One region of the Neorhizobium sp. 05N33 genome, then DNA from elsewhere that is predicted to be linked to it. Evidence: riboswitches for the same ligand, from Rfam matches in the RefSeq annotation. Region 1 holds a riboswitch; each other region holds the start of a gene.
What was found. Region 1 has a riboswitch for cobalamin ahead of bluB (5,6-dimethylbenzimidazole synthase). Riboswitches for the same ligand answer to the same signal wherever they lie in the genome.
Positions count from the first base shown of each region.

Region 2: another riboswitch for cobalamin. It lies ahead of AC1DLT_RS01710 (ABC transporter substrate-binding protein); the one in region 1 lies ahead of bluB (5,6-dimethylbenzimidazole synthase).
Region 3: another riboswitch for cobalamin. It lies ahead of AC1DLT_RS00640 ((2Fe-2S) ferredoxin domain-containing protein); the one in region 1 lies ahead of bluB (5,6-dimethylbenzimidazole synthase).
Region 4: another riboswitch for cobalamin. It lies ahead of AC1DLT_RS30275 (aromatic ring-hydroxylating oxygenase subunit alpha); the one in region 1 lies ahead of bluB (5,6-dimethylbenzimidazole synthase).

Region 1 covers NZ_JBFTNK010000006.1:66,559-70,766, forward strand. Annotated here, with positions in the region: gene AC1DLT_RS16970 (NAD+ synthase) at 1-1,428, shown strand, start outside; gene AC1DLT_RS16975 (TolB family protein) at 1,438-2,274, shown strand; cobalamin riboswitch at 2,302-2,490, shown strand; gene bluB (5,6-dimethylbenzimidazole synthase) at 2,585-3,271, shown strand; gene AC1DLT_RS16985 (hypothetical protein) at 3,272-3,973, opposite strand; gene AC1DLT_RS16990 (NADP-dependent malic enzyme) at 4,118-4,208, opposite strand, start outside.
Region 2 covers NZ_JBFTNK010000001.1:352,180-356,387, reverse strand. Annotated here, with positions in the region: gene AC1DLT_RS01715 (ABC transporter permease) at 1-209, opposite strand, end outside; gene AC1DLT_RS01710 (ABC transporter substrate-binding protein) at 216-2,510, opposite strand; cobalamin riboswitch at 2,619-2,813, opposite strand; partial or broken gene AC1DLT_RS01705 (CobW C-terminal domain-containing protein) at 2,856-3,337, opposite strand; partial or broken gene AC1DLT_RS01700 (SDR family oxidoreductase) at 3,309-4,208, shown strand, end outside.
Region 3 covers NZ_JBFTNK010000001.1:130,209-134,416, forward strand. Annotated here, with positions in the region: gene AC1DLT_RS00630 (LacI family DNA-binding transcriptional regulator) at 1-369, shown strand, start outside; gene aztD (zinc metallochaperone AztD) at 579-1,973, shown strand; cobalamin riboswitch at 2,022-2,216, shown strand; gene AC1DLT_RS00640 ((2Fe-2S) ferredoxin domain-containing protein) at 2,316-3,104, shown strand; gene AC1DLT_RS00645 (ABC transporter substrate-binding protein) at 3,122-4,208, shown strand, end outside.
Region 4 covers NZ_JBFTNK010000028.1:15,849-20,056, reverse strand. Annotated here, with positions in the region: gene AC1DLT_RS30280 (BA14K family protein) at 110-529, opposite strand; gene AC1DLT_RS30275 (aromatic ring-hydroxylating oxygenase subunit alpha) at 638-1,882, opposite strand; cobalamin riboswitch at 1,986-2,215, opposite strand; gene AC1DLT_RS30270 (DUF6656 family protein) at 2,399-2,995, shown strand; gene AC1DLT_RS30265 (L-threonylcarbamoyladenylate synthase) at 3,029-4,006, shown strand; gene AC1DLT_RS30260 (FAD-binding oxidoreductase) at 4,034-4,208, shown strand, end outside.

The DNA.
Region 1 (4,208 bases):
GACGGCGGCCCCGGCGTCATCATCGGCTTCCCGCGTCAGGGCAAGGAGGGCCGGCACAATTCGATCGCCGTGCTCGACGGCGGCAAGGTGATCGCCGTGCGCGACAAGATCGACCTGCCGAATTACGGCGAGTTTGACGAAAAGCGGGTCTTCATCGCCGGCGAGATGCCGGGGCCCGTCAATTTCCGCGGCGTGCGACTCGGCATTCCGATCTGCGAGGATATCTGGGGCGATCTCGGCGTCTGCGAGACGCTCTCGGAAAGCGGGGCGGAAATCCTGCTCGTGCCGAACGGTTCGCCCTATTTTCGCGGCAAGGTGGATATTCGCCATCAGGTCGTTCTGAAGCAGGTGATCGAGACCGGCCTGCCGATGATCTACGCGGCCCAGCTCGGCGGTCAGGACGAACTGGTCTTCGACGGCGCAAGCTTCGCCTTCAACACCGACAAGTCGCTCGCCTTCCAGATGAGCCAGTTCGAGCCGGCCGTCGCCGTCACCGAATGGAAACGGATTGGCGAGACCTGGCACTGCGCCCGCGGACCGATGGCGCGCATTCCGGAAAAGGAGGAGGCGGATTACCGCGCCTGCCTTCTGGGGTTCCGCGACTACGTCAACAAGAACGGCTTCAAGTCGGTCGTTCTCGGCCTGTCCGGCGGCATCGACAGTGCCATCTGCGCGGCGATCGCTGTCGATGCGCTGGGCGAGGAGAGGGTGCGCACGGTGATGCTGCCCTATCGCTACACCTCCGAGGATTCGCTGAAGGACGCAGCCGATTGCGCCAGGGCGCTCGGCTGCCGGTACGACATCGTGCAGATCGCCGAGCCGGTGGACGGTTTTTCGTCAGCGCTGGCCGAGCTGTTCGAAGGAACCGACGAGGGGATTACCGAAGAGAACCTCCAGAGCCGCGCCCGCGGCACGATCCTGATGGCGATCTCCAACAAGTTCGGCTCGATGGTGGTGACGACCGGCAACAAGTCGGAAATGTCGGTCGGCTACGCGACGCTCTACGGCGACATGAACGGCGGCTTCAATCCGATCAAGGACCTCTACAAGATGCAGGTCTACGCGCTGGCCGCCTGGCGCAACGAACACCTGCCGCCGACGGCTCTTGGCCCAAGCGGCGAGGTGATCCCGAAGAACATCATCTCCAAGGCCCCGTCCGCGGAACTCAGACCCAACCAGACCGACCAGGATTCGCTGCCGCCCTATCCGGTGCTCGACGACATTCTCGAATGCCTCGTCGAGCTGGAAATGGGCACCGAGGAGATCGTCGCCCGCGGCCACGACATCGCGACTGTTCACCGGATCGAACACCTGCTCTATCTCGCCGAATACAAGCGGCGCCAATCGGCGCCGGGCGTCAAGATCACCAAGAAGAATTTTGGCCGCGACCGGCGTTATCCGATCACCAACCGTTTCCGCGATCGATAGGAGAGGATCATGGCCTCGCGCAGCTCGGTCGAGATCTTTAATATCCGGACGAGGGTGATGCGAGTGGTCTGGCAGACGGAAGCCCTCTTCGAAGCGCCCAACTGGTCGCCGGACGGGCGTTACCTGATGCTCAACAGCGAGGGCCTGATCTATCGTCTGTCACCGGAGGGTGGTGACGGGCCTGAACCGGTCGATACCGGCTTTGCCCGCCAATGCAACAACGACCACGGCATTTCGCCGGACGGTTCGCTGATCGCCATTTCCGACAAGGTAGAGTTAGGCAAGTCGGCGATCTATGTCCTTTCCGCCGGTGGCGGCGTGCCGCGGCTGGTAACCCGGAACCTGCCGTCCTACTGGCATGGCTGGTCGCCGGACGGAAAAAACTTCGCCTATTGCGGCATCCGCGGCGACGAGTTCGACATCTATACCATCGGCATCGAAGGTGGCGCAGAGACGCGGCTGACATTCGGCGAGGGCCGCAATGACGGGCCGGACTATTCGCCGGATGGAAAATGGATCTATTTCAATTCCAGTCGCACCGGGCTGATGCAGATCTGGCGCGTCCCGGCCGCAGGCGGCGCGGCCGAGCGGATCACCGACGGCGGTTACGGCGACTGGTTTCCGCATCCGTCACCGAAGGGTGACAAGATCGTTTTTGTCTCCTACGACGCCGATGTCTTCGACCATCCGCGCGATCTTGACGTCCGCGTCAGGCTGATGGACATGGACGGCGGCAATGTCGAAACGGTGTTCGAGCTCTTCGGCGGGCAAGGCACGATGAATTCGCCGAACTGGTCGCCTGATGGCGATGAGTTTGCCTATGTGCGCTATTTCCCTGTCGCATGAACGCCTTGCGCCGGGGATAGCGTAAGGGCATAAACGATCCTGTCAGGTGCCGGCGACAAGCCGGAGAATCGGGAATCCGGGGTGGAACCGGAACGTGCCCAACGCTGTGAGGTGGACGCTCGGCCGCAATATATGAAAGCCACTGGGAAACCGGGAAGGCGGCGGTGCAGGCGGATGAAACCAAGTCAGAAGACCGGCCTGACGAGATAGACCAGCCCGCGCGGACGGCGGAAAGGTTTCGGACCTCTTTTTGCCCAAAGGCTTCGTGCCGGGAAGGCAAGGGAGCGACGGCATTGTTGGGGACTTAACGATGCAGACTGATCCTTTCGCGCATGCCTTGCTGCCTGCAGGCGAGTTTTCCAAGGTCGAACGCGCCGCTGTCTACCGGGCGATCGAGACACGCCGCGACGTGCGCGACCAGTTCCTGCCCGATCCGCTGCCGGACGACCTGGTGATGCGGCTGCTTGGCGCCGCGCATTCGGCACCCTCGGTCGGCTTCATGCAGCCATGGAATTTCATCCTCATCCGCGATCAGGCGGTACGCGAGGCCGCGCGGGCCGCCTTTTCGCGCGCCAATGACGAGGCCGTGGAGATGTTTGCCGAGGAAAGCCGCGACCTCTACCGCAGCCTCAAGCTCGAAGGCATTGTCAAGGCGCCGCTGTCGATCTGCGTTACCTGCGATCCGGACCGCGCCGGTCCGGTCGTGCTCGGCCGCACTCACAATCCGCGCATGGATGCCTATTCGACCGTCTGCGCCGTGCAGAACCTCTGGCTCGCGGCAAGGGCCGAGGGCGTCGGTGTTGGCTGGGTCAGCATTTTCCGCGACGAGGACGTGCGCGGGCTGCTCGGTATTCCCGACCGTGTCGAGATCGTCGCCTGGCTCTGCCTCGGTTATGTCGATCGGCTCTACGGCGAACCCGAACTGGCGCTCAAGGGCTGGCGCCAGCGCTTGGGCCTGGACGCGCTGATCTTTCAGGACCGATGGGACAGCCGCTGATTATTGCTGCGGCTGTGGTCCTGCCGATTTCGGATTGGTGAGATCAATACCCGCTTCGGGCAGGAAGGTCGGCCCGACGGTGCGCACCTTTTTGCTGGGGTCGTATGGCCGCTCCGGCGGCGGCGTGAGCACTGGCGGCGGGACCGCGGTCGCCTGCGGCTTTTGCGGCGGGTGGGTGCGCAGGTTGGTAATTCCGGAATAAGGCTCCTCTTGCCTGGGAAGTTCGATGCCCGGCACCTTTCGCTTGTCGTCGACTACAGGCGGCAGCGGCTCGAAAGAAGGGATGCAGCGCTGTTCGCGAATGGCGGCGAGAATGGCATTGCGCTCTTCCGAGGGCAGGATTATCTGCCGCGAACCGTTGCGCTCAGCCGTCAGCGTGTCGCGGCTCTGCTCCATTCTTCCCAGCGCATCTCGCATCTGGCCGCAGACTTCGGCATTGGGGCCGCCGAGGACCACGACGCTGCCGTTGCCGCAGCCGGCGCGGCGCATGTCGACCCGCAGTTCACGGATATCGGCATTATATTCGCCGAGCTGCTGGGCATAGCTGCGCGCCGCCGACGTATTGCCGATGATCTCCGGGCTGTTTCCAAGTTTCCGGTAAAGCGCTGCGCAAACGGCAGGGTCTCCCGCCAGCGCTGCGGCAGGCAAAAACAAGAGCGGTATGGTCAGCAGGCCGCGAAGCGGTATCGGCAATTCCGGCATCCTCTCCTTTACTGGAAGATGACATCATGGAACGTGCCGGTTGATAATCTCATAAAGCCGAGACCACCGCATGGCGAAATCTATCCAAGGGCCGGTTGAGCCCCGGGCGGGGCTCAAGACATCGCATCGAGAGAGTTATTCAACTCAGGATTGAAATTGCAGATTGGGCTGCGATGCCTCCACGACGGCGAGTGCCGCCATGTTCACCACGCCGCGCGACGTGACCGAGGATGAC
Region 2 (4,208 bases), on a different contig from region 1:
AGCCAGTGGACGTAGCGGAGCAGCAGGGGCTGATCGAGACCCCACTGTGTCCTGAGAGCCGCGACGGTTTCGTCCGTCGCCGGCAGGTTCCAGATGCGGATGGCGATCGCGACCGGATCGGCCGGCATCAGGGTGATCGCGGTGAAGGAGGCGAGTGAAGCCCCCAGCAGGCCCGTCAGGGATTGAACGCCGAACCGAACCGGGCTCATGCCGCCTTACTTCGCCTCGCCGATATCGGCGCGCAGCACGTGATAGTCGGATCCCCAGGGCTCGTAGTTCTTCAGCCGCTTCGACATGCCGACATACCAGACCGGCGAGACCAGGAAGGAGGCCGGCGCCTCGGAAAACAGCTTTGCCTGCGCGTCAAGTGCGATCGTCACGCGCTTGACCGGATCGCCTTCCGTGGCGAAGCGGTTGAGGATAGCGTCGAAGTCCGGTGAAGCGTATTTCGCATAGTTGAGCGAAGCGCCGCTTCTCAGCATCGAGTTCAGGAAGAAGGCGGCATCGCCGCTTGGCGCGGTATGCTGGGCCCAGAGCGCGATGTCAAAATCGCCGGCCGCGGCCACCTGCGAAATATTCTCGACTACCTGCGTGTCGATCGCCACGCCTATCTTCGCAAGTTCGACCTTGACGACTGGCAGCATGGTCACGAGATCGGGGCGTTGCGGATAGGTGATGGCGAGCAGGCGAAGCGGCTTGCCATCCTTTTCGCGGGCGCCGCTGTCACCCTTCTTCCAGCCGGCTTCATCGAGAAGCGCGCCGGCCCTGGCGAGATCGGTCGGGCGCAGGTCCTTGCCGGCGAACGGGAAATAGGCGGCATAGGCGCCTGTTGCAGGATCTCCACCGTTGATCGCCGCGGCCAGTTCCTTGCGGTCGAAGGCAAGATCCAGCGCCTGGCGGACCTTGACGTCGCCGAGCAACGGGCGGGTCGTGTTGAAGAAGGCGAGATACTGGTATCCGACCGGGAAAGACTTGATCGTCAGGTCCGGATTGGTCTTGAGGCGGGCAACAACCTCCGATGGCAGGCCGAAAGCGAGGTCCAGTTCGCCGGCTTCGAGCGCCAGCGTCATCGACTGCGCATCGCCGAACTTGCGGAAACTCACCGGCGAGCGCTTGTCGGCTCCGACGAAATGCGTGTTCGGCTCAAGCGTGATCGACGCATCCGTCTTGAAGGCTGCGATCCGGTAGGGACCGGTAAAAACGGCATTGCTGTCGCCGGCCGGCTTATAGGCGATCAGCGGCCATTCGGCGAAAAGCGCCTGGATATAGGGAACGGGCTTCTCCGTCCTCACCTTTAGAGTGAGATCGTCGGCGGGCTCGAAGGTCAGCTTGCCGCCGGTGGCAAGCGCCGCCTTGTTGTTGGCGAACGTGTTGTCGAAGCCGGCGGCGAGCGCCTTGGCAGTCACCGGCGTGCCGTCGGAGAACATCCCGCCGGGCTTCAGCGTGATCGTCCAGGTCAGGTCGTCGGTACGCTTCGCCTTGTCGGCGAGTTCCTGTACGAGCTTGCCGTCCCTGTCGACGGTGAAAAGGTTCTCGCCCACTCCATGGCTGACCAGCGCCCAGCCGTTCGAGCCCTTGGCCGGATCCGTGCCGCTGGTGATGTAGGTGGCGCCGACGCGAAGCGGTTCGGCCGCAAACGCGGTTGCGGCCGTGCTGACGGCCGCCGTAGCAAGCCAGGCCGCGGCCAGGCGCGACATGAGTCTGGATGACAATTCTCTCTCCTCAGTTCTGTTCGGACGATGTGCGCAGCCGCTGCTTGCGGCCGGTCGGGTGATAGGCGAAATCCTCGACGATCGCGTCGCGGAGCAGATGTTCGGTGATGATCCGGTCGACCGCGTCTTGGTGACGCCGCCGTAATAAGTGCCCTCGGGAAACACTTGCAGCACGGGCGCCAGATTGCAGGGTCCGAGACAGGTGGATTTCGCCGTCATCGTGCCGTCGCCGGTGACGCGCAGCTTCCGGCGTTCCTGCTGGTTACGCAGATGATTCCAGATCACCTCGGTGCCGGCCGAATTGCAGGCTCCGCCGGCGCAAACGAGGGCGCGCCGCTTCTGGGCGGGTACGAGCGAGCCTTCCTGGGCGACAGGTTTTGCGGTGGGAACATCAAGGCCTTCGGAGGTTTCCAGCAATTCGCCGATGAGCGGTGTCATCAAAGCGCTGGAAGAGACGTCTCTGGAAATCGAAAGCGCCGGCCAGGGCTGTTCGTCCGACGCCCTCCAGCGTTTCAGCGACTTGGTCAGCCAGATATGGAAACTCGGCTCCATCGGCAGGACGAGAGGGACGATGGTGAGGCTGTCGACATCCACGTCGAGCAGGGCGGAAAGCGCCTCGCGCAGGGATGGCGTGCCCTGCTCGGTGAAGGCAAAGCGAACCACGGTACCGGGCCGGGATTGCGCCACGAGACCGGCCAGCCGCCGCATTTCCAGATGGGGAGACGCAGCAAAGGCGGATTTCACGATCAGCAGGATCGCCCGCCTCGGCGCGCCGGATGGAATGTTGTTCTGGTCCACTGCCTCGATCTCAAAAACGCGAGGAGGCAGCAAAAATGACGGCACGCCAGGATCCGGAAATTACCGGAGGCCCAATGCACCTTCATTCCTGTGGCACACCCCGACCACGGAATTTCTCTCTGTCAGGCAGGTCTCCTGGCTCGCGGGTCAAAGCCTTTATCGCCCGTCTTCCCGGCATTTCTGCCAGTGACTTGATGGACGAACGGCTCACCGCTCACAGTTGCGGGACAGCTCCGGTATCACACCGGATTCCCTCTTAGCTTCCGCCCTTCGGCGGAAGAACCACGACGCGATGACCCTACACTGTCATGGTCGACTGTCAATCGACTGGTCTCAAGCTTTCGCTTATGTTGCCTGGCGATCCCAACTTGGGAATGGGTCCAGCAGGTTGTGCCAGAGTTGAGGTGTGAAGACCTCGCTGTCGATCAAGCAAAAGTCCAATTCCGCTCGAATTTTCGCCTCATCCACAGGGTCGGCGCCGATAAAGACAATTTCCTGGCGGCGATCGCCCCAGACCGGATCCAGATAGGGGGCCATCATTTTGAGGAAGCCCGGTTCCTGTGGCCATTGACCCTTGGGAACGGATGTCCACCAAAGGCCCATCTTGCTGGTGCGGACAAGGCTCCTGCCTGACTGATTTCGCCGACATAGTGAGGTCGCGTTGCAAGCCAAAAGAAACCTTTCGCACGGACCACGCCAGGCCACGGCTTATCGATGAACGCCTGAAGTAGCGCGGGATCGAAGGGCTTCTTTGCACGGTAAACAAAGGAGCGAATTCCGTACTCGTCCGTCTCCGGAATGTGGTCCTTGAAACCATGCAACTCCTTGCCCAGTCGAGCGATGGGATTTCTGTTAATCCGGAACGCGTGCAGGCATGCCAGGAACAAGCGTCCAGCTTCGACGTTACCCGATCGCAGCGCCAGCTGGCGCGGTCATTCATTTCCAGTGGAAATCACAGTGAACCTCGGCCTCACAAACAAACGCGTTCTCGTGACGGGAGGCAATTCCGGTCTGGGAGCCGCAATCTCGAAGGCCTTCGCCGCGGAAGGCGCCCGAGTTGCAGTCAACTATCTGGTCAACCCCGAACAAACCGAGATGCTCGTTGATGAGTTCACCGCCGCCGGAGGTCAAGCTCTCGGGCTGATGGCCGACATAAGCGACGCCAGTGCAGTCGATGCAATGTTCCGCGTCATGGACGATGCGTGGGGCGGGATTGATGTGATTGTGAACAACGCCGGCATTGACGGTCGCTTTTCGCTTGGGTGGCAAAGTGATGTCGAGGCGTGGTGCAAAATCATCGATGTCAACCTGAAGGGGACCTATTTTTGCGCGCATAAGCGCTCAAGCGCATGGTCGCGCAGAGGTCGGGCGTCGTGCTCAATACGACCAGTGTCCATGAGGTCATCGGCTGGACCGGCTACAGTGCTTACACGGCCAGCAAGGCGGGAATATCAATGATGTCAAAATCCCTGGCGCAGGAAGCGGCGCCGCATGGTGTGCGTGTGCTTTGCTTAGCGCCTGGGGCAATTCGCACGCCGATCAACAGGCCAGTCTGGGAGGATGCCGATGGATATCGAGATTTGCTGACGAAGATCCCGCTGCAGCGAATAGGTGAGCCAGAGAACGTCGCGGTTATGGCCATTCTGCTCGCGTCAGACGCCGCCAGCTACGTCGCCGGGACGACCGTCTTCGTCGATG
Region 3 (4,208 bases), on a different contig from region 1:
CCCGACATCGTCAAGCATACGGCGCAGCAAGGCGGCAGCCCGGAACTCGGGGAGCGGCTTGCAACCGAGCTTCTGGAGCGCCATCCCGAGATCGACGCAATCGCCTGCAACAGCGATGTCGTTGCGTTTGGCGTGCTTCGGGCACTGCGGAAACTCGGCCGGCGCGTTCCTCAAGATATCGGCGTTGTTGGATTTGGAGACAACGAGGCGGCGAGCTGCGTTAGTCCCTCCCTAACGACGGTTCGCCCTGATCGCGAGCGTATCGGCAAGCTGACGGCCGAGGCGATCGTCGCACGGATCAACGATGCCAAATCATACACCGCACCCGTCGAATGGGAGCTTATCGTTCGGGAAAGTACAGTTCGATAGCTCCCGGCCATCCAAGGCGGTTGAAGCGTTCGTCTCCAGCGTTCGTTCGACATCCCACTCTCGGTCCAACTCTGCCAATCTTGTTTCGATCTGCATCGCGATCCGGCAAATGTCGATCATCGCATTCTCGGGGATTGACAACGATCGCGTTTGTAATGTTATAACATAATAACTAATGATCGAAGCTACCGTCAATCTGGAGACAAGTCATGTCACGGCAGAAATCTCAACCAACTCCGGTGACCGTTTTGACCGGCTATCTCGGTGCTGGCAAAACCAAGCTTCTCAACCGCATCCTGACGGAGCCGCACGGAAAGAAGTTCGCCGTCGATGAGATCGGGATCGACAAGCGAGGGCCGTCACCCGCCTCGTCTTTTCTCACTCGAAACCGTCTGCTGACAGCTGTCGCGTCAGGCCTCATCTTTGCTGCTTCCGGAGCGTTTGCCGATGATGATCATGAGACGAAAGAGGCATGGCGCCTGTTTGTCGGCGATCATACGAATCCAGTCGTCCGCGCCATCGACTTCGAGAACGGCAAGGAACTCGGCCGCTACGACGTCAAGGGTCCTGCGGCGCTGACCGCCAGCGCGTCCGGCCGGAGCGTATTCGCCACGCAGTCGGATCATGACATCGTGCACGTCCTCAAGACTGGCATCGATTTCTCCGATCACGGGGAGCATCGGGACCTGGAGGTTTCCGAGGTGGGGCTGTTGCCCGTGACTTTCGAGGGCAAGCGTCCTTTCCACGTCGTTCCACATGACGACCATGCGATCCTCTTTTACGATCGAGGCGGCAAGGCGGATATCATCGACGAAACGGCTCTTCTCGAAGGCAGGGCTGACGTGAAGACAGTCGACACGACGAAGCCGCATCACGGCGTAGCGGTGACGATGGGTCGTTTCGTGCTGGTGTCGGTCCCAAACACTGAAGTCGAAACCAAGCCCGACGAACTGCCGCCGAGGGTCGGTCTTCGCGTCGTCGATGAAGCGGGCAAGCAGCTCGGTGACGTCGCGAAATGCACCGATCTTCACGGCGAGGCCACTTCGTCCCTGCTGGTTGCTTTCGGTTGCAAGGAAGGCGTTCTTGTCGCCCGTCCTGGCGGACTTGATGGACCGAAACTGGAAATGCTCGCTTACCCATCTGACATGCCGAAAGGTTCGACTGGTACCTTGCTTGGCGGTAAGGCAATGCAGTTCTTCCTCGGCAACTACGGCGAGGACAAAATCGTCCTGATCGATCCGGACAGCGAGAAGCACTTCCGGCTGATCGCCCTGCCCACCCGCCGCGTCGACTTCCTGCTGGACCCAGCAACGCCGCGCAGTGCCTACATCCTGACGGAGGACGGTGATCTTCATGTGCTGGACGTGATCAAGGGCGAGATCGTTCGCAAAGCCAAGGTCACCGAGCCCTACAGCAAGGACGGCCATTGGCGTGATCCGCGTCCGCGCCTTGCCGTTGCGGACGGTCATGTCGCCATCACCGATCCGCGGCATTCGCTGGTTCGCATCATCGATGCGGAGAGCCTGAAGGAAGTCCGCACGATCCCCGTCGAAGGAAAACCCTTTACGATCGTTGCCGTCGGCGGCTCCGGTGCCTCGCATTGATGCGACGATGCTGCATGAAGCGGCGCCGTTGACAGTCGGCAGGGGGAGTGTAAGTTCGCGGCGTCAAGGTTCTTCCGTCCCCGGACGGAAGCTAAGAGGGAATCCGGTCAAAACCGGAGCTGTCCCGCAACTGTGAGCGGTGAGCCGTTCGCCCAACATGTCACTGGCAGCCAATGCCGGGAAGACGGGCGATCAAGGCTTTGACCCGCGAGCCAGGAGACCTGCCTGACAATAGAAATTCCGTGGTCGGGGTGTGCCACAGGAATGACGGTTCCGTCGGGCTATCCCTGCCTGCCGCAACCCTCATTTTTGCTGCCTCCTCCTTTGAGTGAGACGAAGGCAGTGAAAACACAGGGATTATCTTCCCAGAACGTATCCGGGCGCGCCGTCCTGCTGATTGCGAAATCCGCCTTTGCGGCATCGCCGCATCTGGAAATGCAACGGCTCGCGAAACTTGCAGCCGGCGTGACCGGAGCCGGAACGGTTCGGGTCGCCTTTACCGAACAGGGTACCCCCTCCCTGCGCGACGCGCTGTCCGATCTGCTCGACGAGGATGTCGAAACCGTCGTTATCGTGCCGCTCGTCCTGCCCATGGAGCCGAGCGTCCTTATCTGGCTGACGAAATCGCTGAAGCGCTGGAAGGCGGCCGATAGCCGGCGCTGGCCGGCCCTTTCGATCACCCGGGATATCGCCTCGAGCACGCTGATGGCGCGGCTGATCGGCGAACTGCTCGAAACCGCCGAAGCACTGGACGTGCCGCAGACCGACACGCCGCCCGTTGCCGAGGGATCGCTCGTGCCGGCCCAGAAACGTCGCGTGCTCGTCTGCCAGGGCGGTCCCTGCAACGCGGCCGGAGCCGATGTGATCTGGGGACATCTGCGCAACCAGCAGGAGCGGCAGAAACTGCGCACTGCCGGCGACGGCACGATGACCGCAAAATCCACCTGTCTCGGTCCCTGCAATCTGGCGCCCGTGCTGCAAGTGTTTCCGGAAGGAACCTATTACGGCGGCGTCAACGAAGACGCGATCGACCGGATCGTCGGCGAGCACCTGCTCGGCGGCGGGATCGTCGAGGACTTCGCCTATCACCCAACGGGCCGCAAGCAGCGGCTTCGCACCCCATCCGAATAGAACAAGAGGAAAGAGAATTGACGTCGCACACTCTATCGCGCCTGGCCGCCGCCTGGCTCAGTGCCGCCATCTTTGTCACCGCAGGCACTGTCTTTGCAGCCGAGCCGGTTCGCGCCGGCGCCACCTACATCACCAGTGGCACGGATCCGGCCAAGGGTTCGAACGGCTGGGCGCTGGTCAGCCACGGGGTCGGCGAGAACCTCTTCACCGTCGATCGGGACGGCAAGCTCGTGCCGGAACTGGCCGAAAAGGCGCAGCGCATCGGCGACCTGACCTGGACCGTGACCCTGAAACACGGCCGCCTGTTTTCCGACGGCACGCCGGTGACAGCCAAGGCGCTGGCAGCAGGTTTCGACAACACATTCGCCAACAACAAGGCGGCGCTCGCCACCGGTGGCAAGCTGACCTTCGAGGCGGCCGACGACCTGACGCTGAAGGTGACAACCGAAAAGCCGGTGCCTTTCATCCAGGCGCTCTTCGCCGAATGGCCGCTGATCGCCTACAAACCCACCGCGGCCGGCAACGCCGTCTTCAGCGGTCCTTATCGAATCTCGGGCTTCAAGGCGGATGCCTCAATCGCGCTCGAGCCTAACGCGCATTTTGCCGGCGCCGACAAGCGTTCGCCGGTTAATTTCCGCAAGTTCGGTGATGCGCAGACCCTGACGCTGGCGCTGGAAGCCGGCGAGCTCGATTTGGCTTTCGGCTTGCCGTCGGAAGTCGTGAGCCGGCTCCAGACAAACCCTGATCTGGCGATCAAGTCGTTCCCGGTCGGATACCAGTATCTCGCTTTCTTCAACACTGCCCGGCCGCCGATGGATGATGTGAAAGTGCGCCAGGCGATCGATCTGGCCTTCGACCGCAAGGAGCTTGCCACCGCGATCAACGGTGGCGACCCCGCCACCGGCGCCTACGCCTCCTATTTCCCCTTTGCGGGCAGAGAGGCACGCCCGACCGACCCTGCCAAGGCCGCAGCGCTTCTCGACGAAGCCGGCTGGGCAAAAGGCAGCGGCGGCATGCGCGAAAAAGGCGGCAAGCCCCTGCGCCTGCTGGTCATCACCTATCCGCAGCGTCCCGATCTCGTCACCATGCTGCCGGTGGTCAAGG
Region 4 (4,208 bases), on a different contig from region 1:
CCCTTGGGAAGTTCATCCTGAATGCGTGATTAACGTGCGCCGCGACAAACAAGCCCGGCCACCGGCTTACGCCGCGACCGGGCTCCGCGTCGAGAGGGCCAATACCTGCTTACCTGTAAGGCGAGATGCAGCGCGCCCGCACGCCGGCGCGCGGTGCATAGGTATCGTCCCAGGCCCGATAGCTGCGATAACGGCTTTCACACCAGGCGACGTGGCGGCTGCCATAACCCCGATCCGCCTGGATAGCGCCGCCGATAATGGCACCGGCACCGAAGGCGGCCAGCGGGAACCAGAAACCGTTGTGATAACGATAACCGGGGCGGCGGTCGCGGTAACCGCGATGGCCGCGATACCAACCGTATCGGTCACGCCGGAAGTCGCGACGGTACTGGACATTGGTGACATCGCCGGCGGCCGAAATGCCGGATGGCGGAGCCGGCATTTGGACAGCCTGCGCAGGTACAAGGCCAGCAAATGTCGTGACAACGGCGACTGCCGCTGCGGTCAGGCGTAGGCGAAAGGCGTTCATGCGGGGTGCTTCCTCATTCTGATTTTCAATCAGAAAACAACGCCACACGCGGGATTCCGTTCCTGGAGCCACGCCCCGCGCCGATCAACGCCGATCACGAATTGGCGATCAGGCGACGATCGAAAGTTTCGCCTGGTCGCCCTGCAGCCGGTTGACCATGAAGTTCGAGTACCATTCGACGAACTGCATGACGCCGCCTTCGTGGAGTGGCGAGTAAGGACCGGGCTCGTAGGCGGGCGAGCGGATGCCGAAAGCGTTTTCCTCCACGATCTGGCGGTCCTGGTCGTTGGTCATGTTCCAGACATGGGTCAGGTCTTCGAGATTGTAGTCGACGCCCTCAACCGCGTCCTTGTGGACCAGCCATTTGGTGGTAACCGCCGTTTCTTCCGGCCCGAGCGGGGTGACGCGGAACGAGATCGCGTGGTCACCGAGAATGTGGTTCCAGCTGCTTGGATAGTGGAACAGCAGCATGGTGCCGATCGAATTGATCGTCACGTCGTCGGAGAGTTTGCGYTGTACGGCGTTGCGGCCGCTCATCGTATAGCTCTCGGCATCCTCGATCAGCGGCATGCGCGCGACGCGGAACTGGCCGGTCTCGTCCATCCGGAATTCGCTCGGCAACCCGGCCTCCTCACAGCGCTGCCAATGGGCGGCGATGACCGGATCGTCCTTGGCGCCCTGGACACCGGTCGCGGTCGGCGATTCCGGATAGGTGCGGCAGAGCTCCGGATGGTTGGCGGCGCAGTGGTAACATTCGCGGTTGTTTTCCCAGACGAGCTTCCAGTTGCCCTTCTCGATGATCGTCGACTGGTGCGCGACCTTGGCTTCCGACAGGCGGTGCGGGGCCATATAAGGCTCGATGGCGGCGCGAACCGGCGCGAAATCCGGCGCCTCGTTGGCAAGACAGATGAAGATAAAGCCGGCGACGCTCTCGCAATGGACCTTCTTCATGCTGAATTGGGTCTTGTCGAAGTCCTGGCCCATCTGGCGACCGACCAGAAGCGAGCCGTCCAGCTCGTAGGTCCATTGATGGTAGGGACAAACGAGCCGCACCGCCGAGCCATGTTCCTTGGTGCAGACACGGCTGCCACGATGGCGGCAGGTATTGTGCAGCGCCCGGATCTGGTTGTCGCGGCCGCGCACGATAACGACCGGATAATCGCCGATCTGCAGGGTGAAATAGGCGCCGGCCTTGGGCAGCTCGCAATCATGCCCGACGAACAGCCAGTCGCGGTACCAGATCATTTCCAGATCGAGCTTGAAATAGGCGGGATCGGTATAGAAGGGCTGTTCGAGGCTGAACCCCTCGCGGCGGTTCTTGAGCTGCCGCAGGGCCTGATTGCGAATTTCCATATACTTACCTTCCTCGTCAATGTGGACAGCGGAAGGACATGGAAATGCCGGCCGGCCCCAGGCCCGCCCCAAACCCTGTCCCGAACGCCCGCCGCGTCCGGTCGTCATCTTTTGTCCCGAGGCTGGTTTCCGGGCTCAGGAGCTGTCCGTTGCGGGACGGGCTCGGCGCCTTCCCGGGCGGCCTTTTCGGCTCTTTCCCAGTGGCCTGTACCAAGCTTTGTTGCTCCACCACCGTTGCGGGGGCAGCGCCGGATCAAGGTTTCGAAGACCCCTGCCGGCTTCCCAATTCTCCGCCTTCCCTAGACAGGCGGCACCTCAAGATCGAGGCGGATATAACCATCGAGCGGGCGTGTCGCATAGGCGACATTGCGACATCGGCAACCGCGTTGGCGACAGCGGCGAAACGGCCCGGAATGCAACACTCCAGCCCCGCGAAAGCGAAACCTGTCATTAAGGGATAAGCCATAAAATCCCGGCTCGAATGGGAGCGATGCCACCGTGCAGGCCAAGGGGAAAATCCGTTACTATAAAGCTCCTCCACCAAAGCCTCCGGCGCCGGTGGCAGTGAAGACCGCTGCCCATTCCGAATTCCTTCGGACGGGGCGCATCGCCCGCTACAATCCGATCTGGCTGCCGGAAGAGCGCCGTTATCTCACCCATGACGAGGTCGCCGAGCGCACAGGCAAAAGGCTGGAGGCGGCCGGCGAGACGAGCCACAACCGGATCAACTCCTTCCATCGCTCGATCAAGTTTCCGAAGATCATCTTTCACCACACGCTCGATGAGCGGCCGCATCTCGGCTATTGCCATGTCACGGCGGCAAGAACGCAGCTTGCCCACGGCGTGCCGGTAAGCTGGTCCTTCTACATTGCCAACTTCGTTTCCGAGATGGGCGGGGAGGAAACGTTCTTCGAGCGTATCAGCACGGCCTATTCGCGCATGTATTTCGCCGTCGCGGTCGAACGAGAGGCCGGCCAGCCGCTGCAGATCAACCGATCGATCCGCAAGAATGGCCTTCTGTTCCGCACCAACGATCCGATGGAAGCGATCAAGAACGTGCTGATGCTCGGCACTTCCAACGAAATGCTCCGCGAGATCATCAAAAAGCTATGAAGACGCCGGGCTCCGCGTTATTGACGGGCGGATATGACGGCTCAAATCATCGACATCACCCGGGACCATGACGGCGCGCTCGCCCAAGCCTGCGCCGTGCTCGGCGGTGGCCTACCCGTGGCGATCCCCACCGAGACGGTCTACGGGCTTGCGGCCGATGCCACCAATCCCGCCGCCATCACCCGCATCTACGAGACCAAGGGCCGGCCGCGCTTCAATCCGCTGATCTGCCACATGTCGGATCTAGCCATGGCCGAGCGTTATGCCGACTTCGACCCGATTTCGCGAAAGCTTGGCCAAGCCTTCTGGCCGGGCCCCCTCACCCTGATCCTGGCCCTAAAGCCCGAAAGTGGCATCCACGCGCTGGCGACGGCCGGGCTCGATACGGTCGGCATCCGGCTTCCCAAGGGCTTCGCTTCCGATCTGATCCGCGCCTTCGGCAAGCCACTCGCGGCGCCGAGCGCCAACACGTCCGGCAAGGTGAGCCCAACCAGCGCCGCCCATGTGGCCGACGACCTGGGCGACAAGCTGGCTTTGATCATCGACGGCGGCGCGGCTCCGGTCGGTGTGGAATCGACCATCGTTCGTGTCGAGGATGGCGTGATCCGGCTGCTGCGGCCGGGTGGGGTGGCCGTGGAAGAGATCGAACGTGCAACCGGCCTTGCGGTGATCCGACCGGAAGGACCAGCGGCAATCATCGAAGCTCCCGGCATGCTCGCTTCCCATTACGCGCCAGGAGCGGCGGTCAGGCTCAATGCCGACCATGTCGAGACCGGCGAGGCATTGATCCGGCTCGGTTCTGCTCCCGTGAAAGGAATGGAACTCGCGACGGCGGTTTTTGATCTGAGCCCGTCGGGCGATCTTGCGCAGGCGGCGGCAAACCTGTTCGATTACCTGAAGCGGGCCGACGCCACCGGCGCCGCCAGCATCGCCGTCACGCCCATTCCCGACCATGGGCTCGGCGAAGCGATCAACGACCGGCTGGCGAGGGCCGCCGCCCCGCGAGAATGAGCCGGGGCAAAAGAGGAGGAGACGTTGATGGATATTTCCGGGCCGAAACCAGAACTTCTCGACCGCTTCGCCGCGATCGTCGGCGAAAATCACGTGCTGCGCGACGCGAACGATCTTGCGCCGCATCTGGTCGAGGGCCGCGGACTCTACCGGGGTTCCTCTCCGATGCTGCTGAAGCCGGGCTCGGTCGAGGAAGTGTCCG